4 regions of the Rhizobium sp. SL42 genome follow, and region 1 is predicted to be linked to each of the others. Evidence: predicted binding sites of a transcription regulator. Region 1 holds the regulator's gene; each other region holds the start of a gene.
What was found. The regulator LexA, encoded in region 1, represses DNA repair genes until DNA is damaged. The targets are predictions, from matches to a motif close to TGTTCNNNNTGTGTTCNG.
Positions count from the first base shown of each region.

Region 2: IM739_RS22420 (ImuA family protein) is a predicted target of LexA. The motif match lies at 1,334-1,351, and genes of this name have one in related genera.
Region 3: IM739_RS07140 (PA0069 family radical SAM protein) is a predicted target of LexA. The motif match lies at 1,118-1,135, and genes of this name have one in related genera.
Region 4: IM739_RS14630 (ATP-dependent helicase) is a predicted target of LexA. The motif match lies at 831-848, and genes of this name have one in related genera.

Region 1 is NZ_CP063397.1:2,573,862-2,576,062, forward strand. It holds gene IM739_RS12200 (ComEC/Rec2 family competence protein) at 1-811, shown strand, start outside; gene lexA (transcriptional repressor LexA) at 892-1,611, opposite strand; gene IM739_RS12210 (HlyD family type I secretion periplasmic adaptor subunit) at 1,936-2,201, opposite strand, start outside.
Region 2 is NZ_CP063399.1:21,634-23,834, reverse strand. It holds gene IM739_RS22425 (ATP-dependent helicase) at 1-1,206, opposite strand, end outside; gene IM739_RS22420 (ImuA family protein) at 1,411-2,166, shown strand; gene IM739_RS22415 (Y-family DNA polymerase) at 2,087-2,201, shown strand, end outside.
Region 3 is NZ_CP063397.1:1,543,254-1,545,454, reverse strand. It holds gene moaB (molybdenum cofactor biosynthesis protein B) at 1-513, shown strand, start outside; gene IM739_RS07145 (glycosyl transferase) at 531-1,052, opposite strand; gene IM739_RS07140 (PA0069 family radical SAM protein) at 1,197-2,201, shown strand, end outside.
Region 4 is NZ_CP063397.1:3,091,453-3,093,653, forward strand. It holds gene IM739_RS14625 (efflux RND transporter periplasmic adaptor subunit) at 1-553, opposite strand, end outside; gene IM739_RS14630 (ATP-dependent helicase) at 891-2,201, shown strand, end outside.

The DNA.
Region 1 (2,201 bases):
ATGGGGTGACGGTTACGCGTTCACGCGTCAACCGGACTGGCTCCTGCCGCTGACCGTTGCCGGTTTTCTGCTGTTGACGCTTTTGCGCAGTCCTTTGCGTCATGCGGGGACCGTCGTGATGGCCGTCACCTTGCTGGCGGCGGCCCTTTCGAACCAGAAGCCGAGGGCCGATCTGGTCGTCAGTGAAGACGGGCGGTTGGTAGGATTCTGGCCGGGCACGACAGCAACGCCGACGGAGGGTGATCGGATCGCCACCAACCGCATCCGCCCGCCCGCTTTCATCTTCGATCAATGGCAGCCCGCGCTCGGCGTTACCGCCGCGATTGCGCCACAGACAATGTCCGGTCCTGCAGTCGACGCTGTTTCGCCGGACAGGCCAAGGCGCACGCCTCTGTCGGAAATGGAAATCTCTGTGGCCCGTCAACGGCTCGAAGATCTTCTCGCCTCAGCCGGCAACCGGTATTTCACCTGCACCAAGAGCGCCTGCGCCGCCGTGCTTGACGGTTGGCGCATCATCACGCTCGACCGCCACGAGGTGACGGGCATCGCCTGTGATCTAGCCGATCTTGTCATCGTTTCCCAGCGCCCGGGTTTTGACGACTGCCGGTCCGGCGCGCGGCTGATTTCGGCTGACAGTCTGCGCAGTAGCGGAACCCTCGAAATCTTCCTTCGTGATCGCTCCAGCCGCACGCTGACGATCGTCCCTTCCTTTGCCGGTCCGTCGCGTCCCTGGACGCGTCACCGCCTGTATGATTGGCAAAACGGTTCGCAAGCCGAAAGCCATTCGGCCGACCTGCTTTCCCAGCAGTAGTCTGGCAACATGGAGCGGAACCGGGGGAGAGCAGGCCAAATGGCGCGACCGAAAAGACGAGCAGACGCCGGCACGACCCGTCAGTGATAGCGGCGGATGAGGCCGACGAGCTTGCCCTGGATCTTCACCCGGTCTGGCCCGAAAATGCGCGTCTCGTAGGCCGGATTGGCCGCCTCCAGCGCGATCGATGCCCCACGCCGGCGAAAGCGCTTCAGCGTAGCCTCTTCGTCGTCAACCAGGGCCACGACGATGTCGCCGGGATTGGCGTTGGATGCATTGCGGATGATCACGGTGTCGCCGTCGAGAATGCCGGCATCGATCATCGAATCGCCCTTGACCTCCAGCGCATAGTGCTCGCCCGAGCCGATCATCTCGGCCGGTACGGTGATGTCATGGGTATTGTTCTGGATGGCAGAGATTGGAACACCTGCGGCGATCCGGCCCATGACCGGAACGCTCACCGATGCGGATCCGCCGTCAGGGGACGACTTGCTCGGCGCAGCTGGTGCCGGCGGTGTCTTGCCAAGGCTGCCTTCTATCACGCTGGGCGCAAAGCCGCGCCGTGGCTGCAGGCTCGGCGTATAGGCTTCCGGCAGCTTGATGACTTCAAGCGCTCGAGCCCTGTTCGGCAGGCGGCGGATGAAGCCGCGCTCCTCCAGTGCCGTGATCAACCGGTGAATCCCGGATTTCGACGCCAGATCGAGTGCGTCCTTCATTTCGTCGAAAGAGGGAGGCACGCCGGATTCCTTCATCCGTTCATGGATGAATAGAAGCAGTTCCTGTTGCTTGCGCGTCAGCATATGCGATGCCCCAATTGGTGAAACAAATACAGAACAGACACTATATGTTCCATATGTGTTCCGCAAGGGGATAAATTTCCGTGAACTTTGCATGTGATTTGCTGACCGACTGCGAAAAAAATCGCCAATGCCAATTTACTCGGGTGGCCGCGGCGCACCAAAGCCGTCGGCATAGACACCGTCTTCAATCGTAGCGACGGTGCGGTGTTCCGGGTCGATGGCATCGTGCGTTGATAAGTCCGTGCGGACAGGGCTCACGGCAGCGGTCTGTCCTGTGGCGCAAGTATTGGACCGGGGTTGGTGTAGCCCCCGGTCGCTGATGGGTCACTGTTCGGAAAAGGCGCGCGACATGCTGTCGGTAATCGGTCTGGCGATATAGTTGAAGAAGGTGCGCTCGTTGGTCTGGATCATCACTTCGGCCGGCATGCCGGGTGTCGGCGTGAAGCCATGAACCCGTGCCAGTTCCGTTGGTGGAATGTTGATCCGGGCGAGATAGACGTCATGCGGGGCGGTCGACGTATTGCCGGATTGCTGCAGCGCGTCCGCCGACAGGTAGAAGACATCGCCCTTGAGCACGGGCGTCGTTCTCT
Region 2 (2,201 bases), on a different replicon from region 1:
CAGCCCGCCGAATTTGACGAAGGGAATGTTACGGCGGGTGAGCTCGACCTCAAGCGGACCGCTATGACTGGATGTGCGAAACAACACGGCTTGGTTCTTCAGCGTCATGCCGGTCTCGCGATTGGCCAGCACCTGGTCGACAATGAAATTCGCCTGTTCAGTCTCGTCCTTGACGCTGACGAGCTTTGGTCGCTCCATCGATTGCCGGTCGGTCCACAGGTTCTTGGTGAAGCGCTCGCGCGCCAGATCGATGACGCCATTGGCAGCCGTCAGGATAGGCTGCGTCGAGCGGTAATTGCGATCGAGCGTGATGATGTCGGCGGCCGGGCTGAAGGACGTCGGAAAATCGAGGATGTTGCGAACGGTTGCCGCCCGAAACGAATAGATCGACTGCGCATCATCGCCGACCACCGTCAACCCACGCCCGCCGGGTTTAAGCGCCATCAACACCGAGGCCTGAAGCCTGTTGGTATCCTGGTATTCATCGACCATGACATGGTCGAAGCGATTGCCGATATCGTCGGCAAGATCAGGATCGCTGACCATCTGCGCCCAGTAGAGCAGAAGATCGTCGTAATCGAGCACGTTCTGGGCCTGCTTGGCTTCGACGTAAGCGGAAAACAGCTGCTTCAGCTGTTCTTCCCAAGTCGCCACCCAAGGATAATGCTGGCGCAGGATCTCGTTCAGCGGCGCCTGTGAATTGACCGCACGCGAATAGATCGACAGACACGTGCCCTTGGACGGAAACCGGCTTTCGGTCTTGGAGAATCCGAGCTCGTGACGGGCAAGGTTCATCAGGTCGGCGCTGTCTTCGCGATCGTGGATGGTGAAATCCACATTGAGCCCGATCTGCTCGGCATAGATCCGCAGCAACCGTGCGCCGATCCCATGAAACGTGCCGGACCAGGAAAGCGCATCGGTGAGGATCCCGGAATTGGCACCAAGCACCTGTTGACAGATCCGCTCGACACGGCGCGCCATTTCGGACGCCGCTCGACGGGAAAATGTCATCAGCAGGATCCGGCGCGGATCGGCGCCGTTGACGATCAGATGAGCGACCCGGTGCGCCAAGGTATTGGTCTTGCCGGATCCGGCGCCGGCGATGATCAACAGCGGTCCTGCCTCCTGTCCGTCTGCCAGTCCAACGCCGTGTTCCACAGCCTGACGCTGCTGTTCGTTCAGTTTTTCCAGATAGGCAACCGTCATGCCGTGATCCCCGATAAGTGCCTGTCTGTTCTGGCCGTTTTGGGCTGGATGCACGTCGCTTGTGCGCAGCAACCCGCCATCCCCGCTTTAGCCACCGCAAGAATCAGCATTGACTCATGTGGCAGGCAAGAACAAATAAAGAACATAACAGCCGCGATCGCTGCTGGAAAGCCCTGAACAGCATCGAGAAGATATCCGCAGCCCATGCATGACTCCGCCCTCAACCCGACCATCGCAGATCTTCGCGAGCGCATCCAGCGCCTCGAAGGCAGAGCTGTGCGCAAGGGTGAGGTTCTGTCATTCGGTCTTGCCGATATCGACGCAAAGCTTCCCGGTGGCGGGCTGGCCTTCGGTGCCCTGCATGAGGTGGCCGGTGGCGGGGCAGACGCAGTTCATGGGGCAGCAGCCGCGCTGTTTGTCGCAGGCATCGTCGCGCGAACCAAGGGCGACGTGCTCTGGTGCCTGACACGGCCGGATCTCTTTGCGCCGGCTCTTGCCCAGGCGGGGCTCCATCATGACCGGGTGATCTATGTCGAAGCCGACCGGGAAGAGGACGTTCTGACGAATTTCGAAGAGGGCCTGCGTTTCGGTGGGCTTGGCGCCGTCGTTGCCGAGCTGGTGCGTCTACCGATGACGGCTTCCAGACGGTTGCAGCTTGCAGCCGAGGCTTCAGGAACGATCGGGATTGCGCTTCGACGATGGCGTCGCCCGACGGAGGCCGCCGATTTCGGGCAGCCGACGGCCGCCACAACACGGTGGCGTATCAGTGTTTTGCCTTCCGAGCCGCTTCCCGTGCCGGGCATCGGCCGGGCGCGGTGGCTGGCGGAACTGATCAGAGCAAGAGCGGGAGCAGCCGCAGAATTTGAAATAGGTGCCTGCGATGCCACGGGTCGTATCAGTCTTTCTCCCCACGCTCGCGACGGACAGGATCAGACGCGCGGATCCCGGAATTTTGCCTGAAACACCGGTCGTGGTCGTTGCGCGCAGTGGATCGA
Region 3 (2,201 bases), 1.0 Mb from region 1:
CCCGTCGGCATTGCCGTGCTGACCGTGTCCGACACACGCACGCTGGCCGATGACCGTTCGGGCGACACGCTTGTCCAGCGGATCACGGAAGCCGGTCATCGCCTTGTCGCAAGGGCCATCGTTGCGGACGACAGGCAGTCGATCTTCGATCAGGTTCAGGCCTGGACGCAAGACGATGCCGTCGATGTGGTGATCACCACCGGGGGCACCGGCTTTACCGGCCGCGACGTCACGCCGGAGGCGCTGGAACCGTTGTTCGAAAAGCGCATGGACGGCTTTTCCGAAGTGTTTCATCGAATTTCCTACGACAAGATCGGCACATCGACCATCCAGTCGCGGGCAACCGGCGGGGTCGCCAACGCGACCTTCATCTTCGTGCTGCCGGGATCGCCCGGCGCCTGCAAGGATGCTTGGGATGGCATCCTGAAGCTGCAGCTCGACTACCGCCATATGCCGTGCAATTTCGTCGAGATCATGCCACGGCTCGACGAGCACCTGACGCGCGGCAAATAACACCGCCAGTATGCGCTTCAGCGCCTGGCTTCGCGCGCGACCCAGGACGGGATAATTTCAGACGTCAACCGCCGCGGCTTGTGGCCATTTGCCAGATCGCGAAGATCCATGCCCGACCTGACCAGCGTCTGCGCCTGGCGCTTGGGCAGCAGCAGGCCATTTTCCAGTGGCGGGCGAGACCGGGTCAGGCGGCGATACAATGGCAGCCGATAGGCACGTGATTCCGAAAACCGGGCCGGCATCTTGTTGAGCGCGACGTATTCGGCGACCTCATCGATCCAGCCCTGTGTCAGCCGCGCCCCGGGCTCGACCAGGAGCAGCCACTCGCCGCGCGCCGTGCCGAGCAGGTCCTTCATGTCCCATTGCTGATAAAAGCGGCAGCCTGCGGCATCCGCCACAAAGGACGAACCGTCCTTGGAGCCGTGGTCCAGAACAATAACATCGCTCACAAGGCCTTCAACAGCGCCGGCTACGAGAACCGACAGCGTCTGAGCAAGTTCAGGCTCCTGATCGCGGCATTCCATGATCACTGTCAACATTGCCTATCTCTATCGCATTGCACAAAGATTTGCCACCGCTTTGCGGCGGCCCGATTTTTCAATTTTGTTCTTGCAATGTTCTCATTGATGATGGTAGGAATATAGTCATTCGGCGGGACTGATTGCCCCCGCGAGGAGCTAAACATGAACGAGCTGTCTCTTGTGGGCCAGGCTGCCTTTCAGCCTGGCAATACGGCAGATATTGCCGATGCGGTGATGACCTCTTCCGGGCTCCGGATCGAGATCGACCGACGCCGCGGTCGCGGGGCAACGCTCAACCCGGGCGGTCGCTTCGAACCAACGGAACGCGTGGCCTTCGATGACGGCTGGCAGAGCCTTGAGGACATGCCGCCGTTCAAGACGGAAGTGCAGGTCGAGAAGCCGAGAACGATCATCACCCGCAATGAATCGCCGGATATTCCCTTCGATCGTTCGATCAATCCTTACCGCGGCTGCGAGCATGGCTGCATCTATTGCTTCGCCCGCCCGACGCACAGCTATATGGGGCTCTCGGCCGGTCTCGACTTCGAGGCGCGGCTGTTTGCCAAGCCGGATGCACCGAAGCTTCTGGAACGGGAATTGTCGAAGCCGGGCTACAAGCCGCGGCCGATCGCGATCGGCACCAATACGGACCCCTATCAGCCGATCGAGCGGGAATGGCGGATCATGCGCCAGATCCTCGAAGTGCTCGACAAGGCCAATCATCCGGTGGTGATCGTCACAAAGTCGGCGCTGGTGCTGCGCGACGTGGACATCCTGAAGTCGATGGCGGAGCGCGGCCTCGCCAAGGTCGGCATTTCGGTAACGACGCTCGACCGCAAGCTTGCCCGGCTGATGGAGCCACGCGCGGCCACGCCGTCAAAGCGGCTGGAGACGATCAAGGGGCTGTCGGAAGCCGGCATCCCGGTTGCCGTGATGCTCGGGCCGGTCATTCCGGCACTGAACGACCATGAGATCGAACGCATTCTCGACAGCGGCAAGGCAGCGGGCGCGACGGAGGCCAGCTATGTGCTGCTGCGCCTGCCGCTTGAGGTCAGCCCGCTGTTTCGCGACTGGCTGCTGCAGCATTATCCGGACCGCTACCGGCATGTGATGTCGCTGGTCCGCTCGATGCGGGACGGCAAGGATTACGATGCCGAATTCGGTAAG
Region 4 (2,201 bases), 520 kb from region 1:
TCTGGGCGTCGAGAACTTCGAGCCGCGAGAAGCTCTGCAGGTTGCGATAGGATTCGGATTTTTCACTGGCGCTGCGCAGACCGACCTTGGCCAGGTCACGCAATATGATCTGCTCATCGTCATCGAGCTTGGCGATAACCTGCCCCTTCGTCACCCGTTCGCCGGAGGATACGAGGATCTCGGTGATCGTTCCGGAAGCCTGTGGCATCACGGTAACCGCCTGGATGGCTTCGCCGTCGCCGATTGCGCTCAGGCGGTCGTTCAGCACGCCAACCGTAACCGGTTGAGTGACGATCAGGATCGACTGGTTGCGACCGCCCTGACGCTGCCCTTGGCCTGCAGCCTGCCCCTTGCCCCGCGACTGATCCGATGACTGGCCTTGGGCCTGCTGCCCTTCACCACCTGCTGCCGAATTTGAAACAAGCGAAACGACATTCTGCGGCACGCCCATCTGAACCAGGGTCTGGCCAGCCTGCGGCGACACATAGACCCAAAGACACAGCCCTGCGAAAAGCAGCAACAGACTAAGACCGAGTTGCTTCCAAAGCGGCATGCGGAACTCCAAATTAATGCAATGAAAATCGTGCTGAACTATCTGGTTTCAAGGGGCCGAATGCAATGGCCGATCGTCAAGCTTACTGATTTGTAATATCACGCGAATTCACGCGCCCGTGATTGGCGCCCTGAATTGGGGACCGTGGTTCGCGACGGCTTTGTCGCCAAAACCGTCGGCAGTCGCTGGCGACAGGACAACCTGCACCGGCTGACAGCATTCTGTGCCAATCCCCGCTTGCGCGCCAGTTGCAAAAACCGTCGGCAAGCAAGCAATCTGGAATAAAACCAGAACGCCTTGTCTGGCCTTTCCATACCGAATCACTACATTGAGCCGCATGAGTAACGGTTTCGACGACATTCCTTTCTTCGATGAAGAACCTGCCCCGCGCAAGCCGGCGCCGGCGAAAGCCAGCACCGCTGCCCCATCTTCCGGCAGCGGGCTGGGTATTGCCGCCCGCGCCATGGCGGCGCGCGACCAGGCACGCATTCCCGATTATCTCTCCGGTTTGAACCCTGAACAACGCCTGGCCGTCGAAACTGTCGATGGTCCGCTTCTTGTGCTGGCGGGCGCGGGAACCGGTAAGACCCGTGTGCTCACCACCCGCATCGCTCATATTCTTGCGACCAACCGCGCCTTCCCCTCTCAGCTTCTCGCCGTGACCTTCACCAACAAGGCGGCACGGGAGATGAAGGAGCGCATCGGCCACCTTGTCGGCGGTGCCGTTGAAGGCATGCCCTGGCTCGGAACCTTCCACTCGATCGGCGTCAAACTCCTGCGTCGCCATGCCGAACTGGTTGGGCTCTCGTCGGATTTCACTATTCTTGATACCGATGACGTGGTGCGCCTGATCAAGCAGATCATTCAGGCCGAGGGCCTTGACGACAAGCGCTGGCCGGCCAAGCAATTTGCCGCCATGATCGATGGCTGGAAGAACAAGGCACTCGAACCGGCGCAGATCCCCGAAGGAGATGCCCGTGCTTTCGCAAACGGCAAGGGCCGCGAACTCTATGCCACGTATCAGGCCCGCCTGAAGACTCTGAACGCCTGCGATTTCGGCGATCTCCTGCTTCATCCGATCCGCATGTTCCGCGCCAATCCGGATGTGCTGAGGGAGTATCACCAGAAGTTCAAATACATTCTGGTGGACGAGTATCAGGACACCAACACAGCCCAGTACATGTGGCTCAGGCTGCTGGCGCAGCGTCCCGCAGGTGTTCAACAGAACGTATGTTGCGTCGGCGACGACGACCAGTCGATCTATGGCTGGCGCGGCGCCGAAGTCGACAATATTCTGCGTTTCGACAAGGATTTCCCCGGCGCCAAGGTCATCAAGCTGGAGCGCAACTACCGCTCGACGGAACACATTCTGGGTGCCGCCGGCCATCTGATCGCCCATAACGAAGGCCGCCTCGGCAAGACGCTATTCACTGACCGCGTCGACCCCAACGACGACAAGGTCGTCGTGCACGCAGCTTGGGATTCTGAAGAGGAAGCCCGAGCCGTCGGCGAGGAAATCGAGCAGCTGCAACGCAACCAGCACCCGCTCAACAATATGGCTATCCTGGTGCGCGCATCCTTCCAGATGCGCGAGTTCGAAGACCGTTTCGTCACGCTCGGCCTGAACTACCGCGTCATCGGCGGCCCG